DNA from 2 places in the Arthrobacter vasquezii genome. Region 1 is predicted to be linked to the other one. Evidence: predicted binding sites of a transcription regulator. Region 1 holds the regulator's gene; the other holds the start of a gene.
The links. Region 1 encodes Rex, which represses fermentation and respiration genes when NADH is low (regulators of the CRP and FNR family bind a similar motif). Its sites were predicted from a motif close to CTTGTGAANNNNTTCACAAG; they were not measured.

Region 1 (4,411 bases):
TTAAGGACTAGCCTCTCATGCGGGTGAAGCCGCGCCACAGGCCGTAGATGGCACCGGCTCCCGTTGCCGCCTTGAGCCCCAATGTTGCCGCACGGCGGCCGCTTCGAAAATCATAGATTGGCCAGTTGGAGTCACGTGCGTGCTTGCGAAGGCGATGGTCAGGGTTGATAGCGACCGGGTGGCCAACAATGCTGAGCAGTGGCACATCGTTGTAGGAATCGCTGTACGCCCAGCAGCGGGACAGGTCCAGGCCCTCTTTCCCGGCAAGTTCGTTGACGGCCGTGGCCTTTGCCGGCCCGTGGAGGAACTCACCCACGAGCTTGCCTGTGTAGAAGCCCTCAGAGACCTCTCCCACAGTGCCGAGTGCACCCGTGAGCCCAAGCCGGTTGGCGATCACGCTGGCCACTTCGACGGGAGTGCCCGTGACCAACCAGACGCGGCGCCCGTTGCGGAGGTGCTGTTCCGCGAGGGCACGCGCTCCCGGCCAGATCTTCGACGCGATCATTTCGTCATAGACTTCTTCGCCAAGGGCCAGCACATCTTCATGCGCAATGCCGATAGCGAAGGCAAGAGCGGCATCACGGACAGCATGGATGTCGGTCATGTTCTCGCCGCGCATCACGAAGCGCAGCTGTTTCCAGGCCAGCCCTGCGGCAAAACGAAGCGTGAAAGCCCGCCGCTGGTACATCTTGCGCGCCACATGGAAGAGACTGGCGCCGCGCATCATCGTGTTGTCGACGTCGAAAAATGCTGCTTCCCCGGCCGGTCCGCCCAGCGGAGAAGATTCGGCAGGCACAGTCTCCGTGGAAGACCCGGGCTCGACTGCGGGTCGGAGGCTGGCTGCAGACATAGCACGAGTCTAATCACTGGTTGGCGTTCAGCGTGTCCGCGGACACCCACAGCAACCAGCCGATTTTTCACGCTTCGAGGGCGTTCCGTAATGGCGACCTGCACGGAGCCCGCGGCCAGTAAGCTTGTGGACCATGACTCAGCAGACCCAACCGCCTGTCGCGGAATGGAGCACGGGCCTCGTGTTGGTGACGAGGCCGGACTGCCACCTCTGTCACGCCGCCCGGGAGACAGTGAGCCGCGTGGCTGCCGAACTGGGCGTGCTTTGGCGGGAAGAGTCGATTGCCGATCACGCCGATCTGCTGGAACGATTCTCGGAAGAGGTGCCGGTTCTGCTTCTCGACGGGGTCCAGCGGGACTTCTGGACAATCGACGAAGCGCGCCTGCGCAGGCTACTCACCTGAGCCGTTGTGCTCAGCGCCCTCCTGACTTTGAGGGCTTCCATCAGGGACCTAAAGTGGGACTATCCCGCCGTCATCCTCCGGCGGGCGGGCGGAGCAGTTCAGGCCGCCGGCGAACAAATAACGGAGAGATGAACCAGTGACCATGTCGGAGCTTCCCGGATTACGGTCCGCCGCGAGCGATCAGCAGGGCAGGCAAATTCCGCCTGCATCGCTCGCCCGCCTGACCATTTATCTGCGCGCCCTCAACTCCCTTCTGGCGGAGGGGATTGAACGAGTGTCTTCGGAGGAACTGGCAGACGCGGCGGGCGTGAATTCGCCCATGCTCCGCAAGGACCTCTCCTACCTGGGTTCCTACGGCACGCGGGGTGTCGGCTACGACGTCCAGTACCTGAACAGCCAGATCTCCACAGCCCTGGGACTGACTCAGGACTGGCGGGTAGCCATCGTCGGAGCCGGAAACCTCGGGCGTGCGCTCGCCGGGTACTCGGGGTTCCAGTCGCGGGGCTTCGAGGTGGTCGCGCTGTTCGACGCAGATCAGATGATCGTCGGTACGGAGGTCGGCTGGCTGCGCGTCAGCCCAGTGGAGGATCTGGCAACCGTGCTTCACAGGACGCGCGCCAATATGGCTGTTCTCGCGGTACCAGCGGGCGTTGCACAGCAGTTGTGCGATGAACTTGTTGCGGCCGGGGTGACAAGCATCCTAAGTTTCGCGCCGGTAGTGCTGCAGGTTCCTGACCGGGTGCAGCTGCGCAAGGTGGACATGGCCACGGAGCTGCAGATCCTCGCTTACCACGCACAGCGGGCGCAGGATCCGGATCTTGATGCCGGTTCCAGCGCCCGCGCGGCCCAGTAGGGCCGGTCCAGCAAGCTTCTGCGCGCTAGTGCGTGATTTGCTGCCGCTTGAAGTAGGCGTTGGACGGCTTGAGCCAGCACAGCACAACTCCGGCGACGCCAAGCAGCACCACGAGCACGTTCAGCGCGATGGAGAATCCGCTTGGCTGCAGGCTTTCCCCACCCAGCTGCGCCTGGACTTCAGCGTTGCCCTGCAGCGCGGCGAGCGTCACCCAACTCATGATCATGAGCAGAACCGAAATACCCGCAAGAACAGTGGCGGTTATGCGTGCCCAGTTGTGTCCCTTGCGGATGAAGACGGCCAGCAGTACGTATACGCCGGTGGTAAGGATGCCGACAACGATCCCGATGCCGACACCGATTGCAGCCGCTCCCGCCGGCCCACCCGTGGTGCCTGATCCCATCAGGGTGGTGATGAAGTTGAGAACCCCAGCGGCGATGATCAGCCAAAAAGCCAGATTGACTTCCTTGGGGAGGGGCGGCCGCGCCTGTTCCGGCATGCGGGCTGCACTCGGGTAGGCATACCCTGCGGGCTGGGCCGACTGGTAGGAGTATGGAGATGCAGGTTTCTGCGGTTCGGGGGAGAGGCCCGCACCGGAGTTCTGTGTTGGTCCGGGCTCATTGGGATTGAGTGACTCAGTTCCGGAGAGCTGGTGCGGATCGCGTTCTGAAGGATCGTGTGATGGCGTACTCATGCGCTCAGCGTACCGCCGTCAAGCTTTCGCCGTCGGGCTTTCAGGACAGAAAAAACGAGGGGGCGTGCCGGAAAGCCGGCACGCCCCCTCGAAGGGATTCGTGAGCAAAGAGCCTAGTTGGCCGAGGGTGCCACGAAAGCGGCGTCAAGGTTGATGGTCACCTTGTCGCCCACCAAAACACCGCCGGCCTCAAGAGCTGCGTTCCAGGTCAGGCCGAATTCCTTGCGGGAGATGACCGTTTGGCCGGAGAATCCAGCGCGGGTGGCACCGAAGGGGTCAACAGCAACACCGTTGAACTCGGTATCGATGGAAACTTCCTTGGTGATCCCGCGGATGGTCAGGTCGCCGATCAGCTTGTAGGTCTCGCCGGCGCCTTCGACCCGCTTGGACACGAAAGTCATCTCGGGGAACTGCTCAGCGTCGAAGAAGTCGCCGCCGCGAACGTGGGCGTCGCGGTTCTCATCGTTCGAGTTGAAGGATTCGGTCTTGATGGTTGCGGTGACCTGCGAATCCTCGAGTGAGGATCCAACCTGCAGGGTGGCGTCGACGGTGTCGAAGTTCCCGCGTACCTTGCTGATCCCGGCGTGGCGGACGCTGAAGCCCACTTCGCTGTGCGAGCCGTCGAAGTTCCAGGTGCCCTGAGTGAGTCCGGTGGGGATAGCCATGATGTTTCTCCTGATCTGTCGTGCTTTGGGTTGGTGTGCGGCCGAGGCGACCGAACGAGCGTGTACCTCTAATAAACATGCATTTGCATCTTTTATTCCAGAGATTGCTTCAATCTTCAAATATTTTTCTCTACCGCCTCTTCCGACAACCAGTCGCCGGCCGATTTAGCCCTCTGGCGCGAGGGATGCGAAACTTGATGACATGCCCTCAGCCACCGTTCACCTCGTGCGCCACGGCGAAGTCCACAACCCGGACGGGATCCTCTATGGCCGCCTGCCCGAGTTCCATCTGTCAGAGCTCGGTCGTGAGATGGCCGAGCGGGTTGCGGGCTACTTTGCGGAGCGCAGGAACGACGGCGCCGACATCGTGCATCTCGTCGCCTCACCCCTCACGCGCGCACAGGAGACCGCTGAACCGACAGCTCGTGAGCTCGGCCTCACCGTTGTAACCGATGAGCGCATCATCGAGGCGGAGAACCGGTTCGAGGGGATGGCGCAGGTCGCCCAGCAGATCAAGCACCCCCGGCACTGGAAGTCCCTGCGAAACCCGTTCACTCCATCCTGGGGTGAGCCGTACAGTGCCCAGGTTGAGCGCGTCATGTCCGCTGTCCATGATGCGCGGCGCGCGGCGTTGGAAGCTTCCGGCGGCAAGGACGCCGAGGCGATCATGGTCAGCCATCAGCTGCCCATCTGGGTTGCGCGGCTGGCAGCCGAGAACCGGCGGTTGTGGCATGATCCGCGCCAGCGTAAATGCACGTTGAGCTCCGTAACCTCCCTCTATTTCGACGGCGACCAGCTCACTGGCGTGCGGTATGAGGAGCCCTGTGCTGATCTATTGCCGCGCGCGAAGAACATCCCGGGAGCGTAATACAATTACTACACGTTGTAGAACTCGTGGAAGCCGTTGTGACTCAAACTGAAGCCGCCCCGCGCCGCCGGCCAGGCC
Region 2 (4,411 bases), on a different contig from region 1:
GGGCTCACCGAACGCCTTTGGGTTTCCGTTCTCCGTGATGTAGCGCTCGGCGGTTTCGATCATCCACAGTGAATTGTTCTCGGCCTCGTCGGAGGTTTCGCCCCACGCGGTGATGCCGTGCCCGCCAAGGATGGTGCCTACGGCCTGCGGGTTTTCGGCCTTGATCGCGGCGATGTCCAGGCCGAGCTGGAAGCCCGGGCGCCGCCAGGGCACCCACACCACCTTGTCGCCGAAGATCTTTTCGGTGAGTGCTTCGCCGTCGACCGCCGTGGCGATCGCGATGCCTGAGTCCGGGTGCAGGTGGTCAACGTGTGCGGCGTCGACGAGGCCGTGCATGGCGGTATCGATGGAAGGTGCCGCGCCGCCCTTGCCGTGCAGGGTGTAATTGAACGCCGCGACCATCTCGTCCTCGCGGTCAAGGCCAGGGTAGACGTTGGTCAGGGCACGGAGACGGTCGAGGCGGAGTACGGCCAGACCCTGTTCCTTAAGGGTGCCGAGGTCACCGCCGGAGCCCTTTACCCACAACAGCTCGACGTTCTCGCCGGTGACGGGGTCGGTGTCGCTGCCCTTGGCCGAGGTGTTGCCGCCGGCGTAGTTCGTGTTGCGTTTGTCCGCACCGAGCCGGTTGGAGCGGTTGATGAGGTCCTGAACGGTTTGGTTAGTCATGGTTACGCGCCCCATCCTGCCTGCTGTCCGCCCTCACGGTCAGCGTTGATGATTTCCTGGTAGCCGCTGGCCGTGTAGGCAGCCATGGGGTCCGCGGGAAGTCCGCGGGATTCACGCCACTGGGCGAGTGCCGGACGGACGTCGGTGTAGAAGGCGTCCATGAACAGTGCATGGGCTCCGAGGACGTCGCCCGCTTCCTGCGCCTTGGTCAACGACTCCCGGTCAACGAGCAGCGCGCGGGCCGTCATCTCCTGCACATTGAGGACAGAGCGGATCTGGCCGGGGATCTTCTCTTCGAGGTTGTGGCACTGGTCCAGCATCAGCGCCACGTTGGCAGCCGGGTCGAGGGCGCCGCCGCGAGCCACCTCGTACATGATGCGGAACAGCTGGAACGGATCCGCTGCCCCCACGATCAGGTCATCATCCGCGTAGAAGCGCGAGTTGAAGTCGAAGGATCCGAGCTTTCCGAGGCGGATCAGCTGCGCCACGATGAACTCGATGTTGGTGCCGGGAGCGTGGTGGCCCGTGTCGAGGCAGACCATGGCCTTTTCACCGAGGGCCAGGGTGTGGGCGTAGGAAGTTCCCCAGTCAGGGACGTCGGTGTGGTAGAACGCCGGTTCGAAGAACTTGTACTCGAGAACCATGCGCTGGTCATCACCGAGGCGCTCGTAAACCTTTTGCAGGGAATCATGCAGCCAGTCCTGGCGTGAGCGCATGTCGCCCTGGCCGGGGTAGTTGGTGCCGTCAGCCAGCCAGATCTTCAGGTCCTGTGAACCGGTGACGTTCATGACGTCGATGCACTCGTACATGTGGTCGAGGGCCTTGTTGCGAACGGCGGCGTCGCTGTGGGTCAGGGACCCGAACTTGTAGATGTCATCCTGGAACGTGTTGCTGTTGATGGTGCCCAGCGTGATGCCGAGGCCCTGCGCAAAGTCAGAAAGCGCGCCGTAATTTTCCACCTTGTCCCAGGGAATGTGCAAGGCAACGGAGGGCGCAAGGCCGGTCAGCTCGTTAACCTTGGCGGCGTCGGCGATCTTCTCCTGCACAGTGCGCGGAGTGCCGGGAGTCTGAAATACCTTGAAGCGGGTTCCGGAATTGCCGTAAGCCCAGGACGGCACCTCAATAGCGAGGTTCTCCAGGGTTGGCGTTATGCGGCTCAGGTCAACCATTACTTCTCTCCATTTACAGCTGCCGGCTGCAAGCCCGCGCGCATCGTCGTTGTTTTGCACTGACTTTTCACTAGGCCTGAAGGAGGCGGCGGTGACGGTCAGGAGATGAATCAGATATTGAATCGATTCATTAGTACGTTTCAAAGGTATCCTTGGCGATAAGTGGTGTCAAGCATTCTCGTGAAGAGTGCAGATTTTCGTCCACCGCTTGTCTACAGCCCGTCACTTCCAGGAATCGAGGGTCTGCCCGGATGGTCAGTATCAAAGACGTTGCCGACCAGGCGCAGGTTGCCGTGGGCACAGTATCGAACGTGCTCAACAACCCGGACCGCGTAGCTGAAAAGACCCGTGAGCGGGTGCTCAGCGTCATCTCGGAACTGGGCTTCGTGCGCAATGATGCCGCTCGCCAGCTCCGTGCCGGGCTCAGCCGCACCATTGGGCTCATCGTCCTCGACGTCAGTAATCCGTTCTTCTCTTCGCTGGCGCGCGCCGCCGAAGACCGGGCGGCGGAGTCGGACAGCACCGTGCTGCTGGGGGATAGTGGGCATGACGCCGGCCGCGAAAGCCGCTATCTCGATGTGTTCGAGCAGCAGCGAGTCAAGGGTGTCCTGATTTCGCCGGTAGGTAACGTCGATTCCCGGCTCGAACAGCTGCGCGCTCACGGCGTGCCCGTGGTTTTGGTGGACCGGGTGGACCCGCAGCGCCGGGTCAGTTCAGTGTCAGTGGATGATGTCGCCGGCGGTTACATGGCGGTGAAGCACATGCTCTCGCGCGGGCGGCGGCGCATCGCGTTCATCGGAGCGTCCACCGACATCCAACAGGTGGCGGACCGTCTGGCCGGAGCGCAGCAGGCTGTGGAGGAGTACCCGGATGCCGAGCTCGAGGTAGTGGAAGCCGCCGCAATGACCGTGCTGGCGGGGCGTGCAGCCGGTGAACTCCTTGCGGAGCGCGGCAGGGAAGGCCTGCCGGACGGCATTTTTTGCGCCAACGATCTGCTGGCCATCGGCGTGATGCAGGCTGTGCTGCTTATCCGCGGGTTGCGGATTCCGGAGGACCTCGCGCTGATCGGCTACGACGACATCGATTTCGCCCAGTCTGCGGTTGTTCCGCTGTCCACAGTGCGGCGGCCAACGGAGCTGATGGGGCGCACCGCCGTCGAACTGTTGCTTGAAGCGATTGATCGGACCTCACCCGAAAGCCGGCAGGTCATCTTCCAGCCCGAGCTGGTCAGCCGGGGGAGCACCCTCTAGCCCTTCCTCCTTCGTGAACTTTTGTGCAGCTCCGGCGAGTCCGACGCCGGTTTGAGTCACCGTAGGTGCGCAAAAGTTGCGGGCAGGCGAGCTCCTTGGCAAGTCGCAGTGGTAGCATCCATGAAACGATTCATACCCGCTCGACGAGGAGAACTATGGAACGCGTCTGCTTCCAGTTGCAGGTGAAGCCCGACCGCCTTGAGGAGTACAAGGAGCGCCATGCCGCCGTCTGGCCGGACATGCTCCGCGCCCTCAAGGACACCGGCTGGAACAACTACTCGCTCTTCCTCCGGCCGGATGGCCTCCTGATCGGGTACGTCGAGTCGGATGACCTCGCCGCAGCCCAGCGCGCTATGGCCGAGACCGACGTCAATGCCCGATGGCAGGCCGAGATGGGCGAGTTCTTCGTGGAGCTCGACGGCCGGCCGGACGAAGGATTTGTGAGGATCGAGGAGGTCTTTCACCTCGAGGACCAGCTCGACGCCCACGCCGAATGATCATCAGCCCGCAAAGTAGCCGGAAAATGGCAGGTTCGCCGGGAAGACCCCACGAACGTGCCACGCACCGGCGATCCTGACTCGAAAGGTCCCTCCAATGACCCGCATCCTCCGCGCTGCCGTCCTCGGCACCGGCGCCGTGGCGCACCTCCATGCCGAGGCGCTTGCCGCGATCGACGGCGTCACTGCGGTTGCTTCAGCCGACCCCAGCGAGGAGCGGGTCCGTGACTTCAACGCCCGGCACGGAATCGCAGCCGGGTACGGCACCCTGGAGGAGCTGTTGGCCAAGGAGGCTGTCGACGTCGTGCATATCTGCACTCCGCCGGCGGGACACGCGGAACAGACCAAAGCAGCGTTCGACGCCGGTGCTCACGTCATCGCCGAAAAGCCACCTGCGCTCTCCCTCGCAGAGGTGGACGCCATGCAGTCGGACGCGGTGGCGGCAGACCGCAAGCTGGCCGTCGTCTTTCAGCAGCGAACCGGCACGGCCGCCGCTCATATCCGGAACCTGCTGCAGTCGGGTGAACTGGGCAGGCCGCTGACCGCTGTCTGCCACACGCACTGGTACCGCGGTCCCGAGTACTTCGACGTGCCGTGGCGCGGAACGTGGGAGACCGAGGGTGGCGGCACCACGCTGAGCCACGGCATTCACCAGATCGACCTGCTCGCCTACCTGCTCGGCGAGTGGAGCTCGGTGTCCGGCCAGCTGTTCCGGCTTGACCGGGAGTTGGAGACCGAGGACACCTCGTGCGGCGTCGTCGTCTTCGAGTGCGGCGCCGTCGCGTCGGTTCTGAGCACTGTGCTCGCGCCGCGGGAGTCGAGCCTGATC

Region 2: rhaI (L-rhamnose isomerase) is a predicted target of Rex. The motif match lies at 1,950-1,969, and genes of this name have one in related genera.

Annotation. Positions count from the first base shown of each region.
Region 1 covers NZ_JAROKN010000007.1:49,275-53,685, reverse strand. Annotated here, with positions in the region: gene P4U43_RS05025 (HAD family hydrolase) at 8-850, opposite strand; gene P4U43_RS05020 (glutaredoxin family protein) at 984-1,253, shown strand; gene P4U43_RS05015 (redox-sensing transcriptional repressor Rex) at 1,396-2,106, shown strand; gene P4U43_RS05010 (hypothetical protein) at 2,132-2,800, opposite strand; gene P4U43_RS05005 (YceI family protein) at 2,914-3,465, opposite strand; gene P4U43_RS05000 (histidine phosphatase family protein) at 3,668-4,333, shown strand.
Region 2 covers NZ_JAROKN010000054.1:14,310-18,720, reverse strand. Annotated here, with positions in the region: partial or broken gene P4U43_RS14750 (class II aldolase/adducin family protein) at 1-666, opposite strand, end outside; gene rhaI (L-rhamnose isomerase) at 669-1,835, opposite strand; gene P4U43_RS14740 (LacI family DNA-binding transcriptional regulator) at 2,087-3,085, shown strand; gene P4U43_RS14735 (L-rhamnose mutarotase) at 3,241-3,582, shown strand; gene P4U43_RS14730 (Gfo/Idh/MocA family protein) at 3,680-4,411, shown strand, end outside.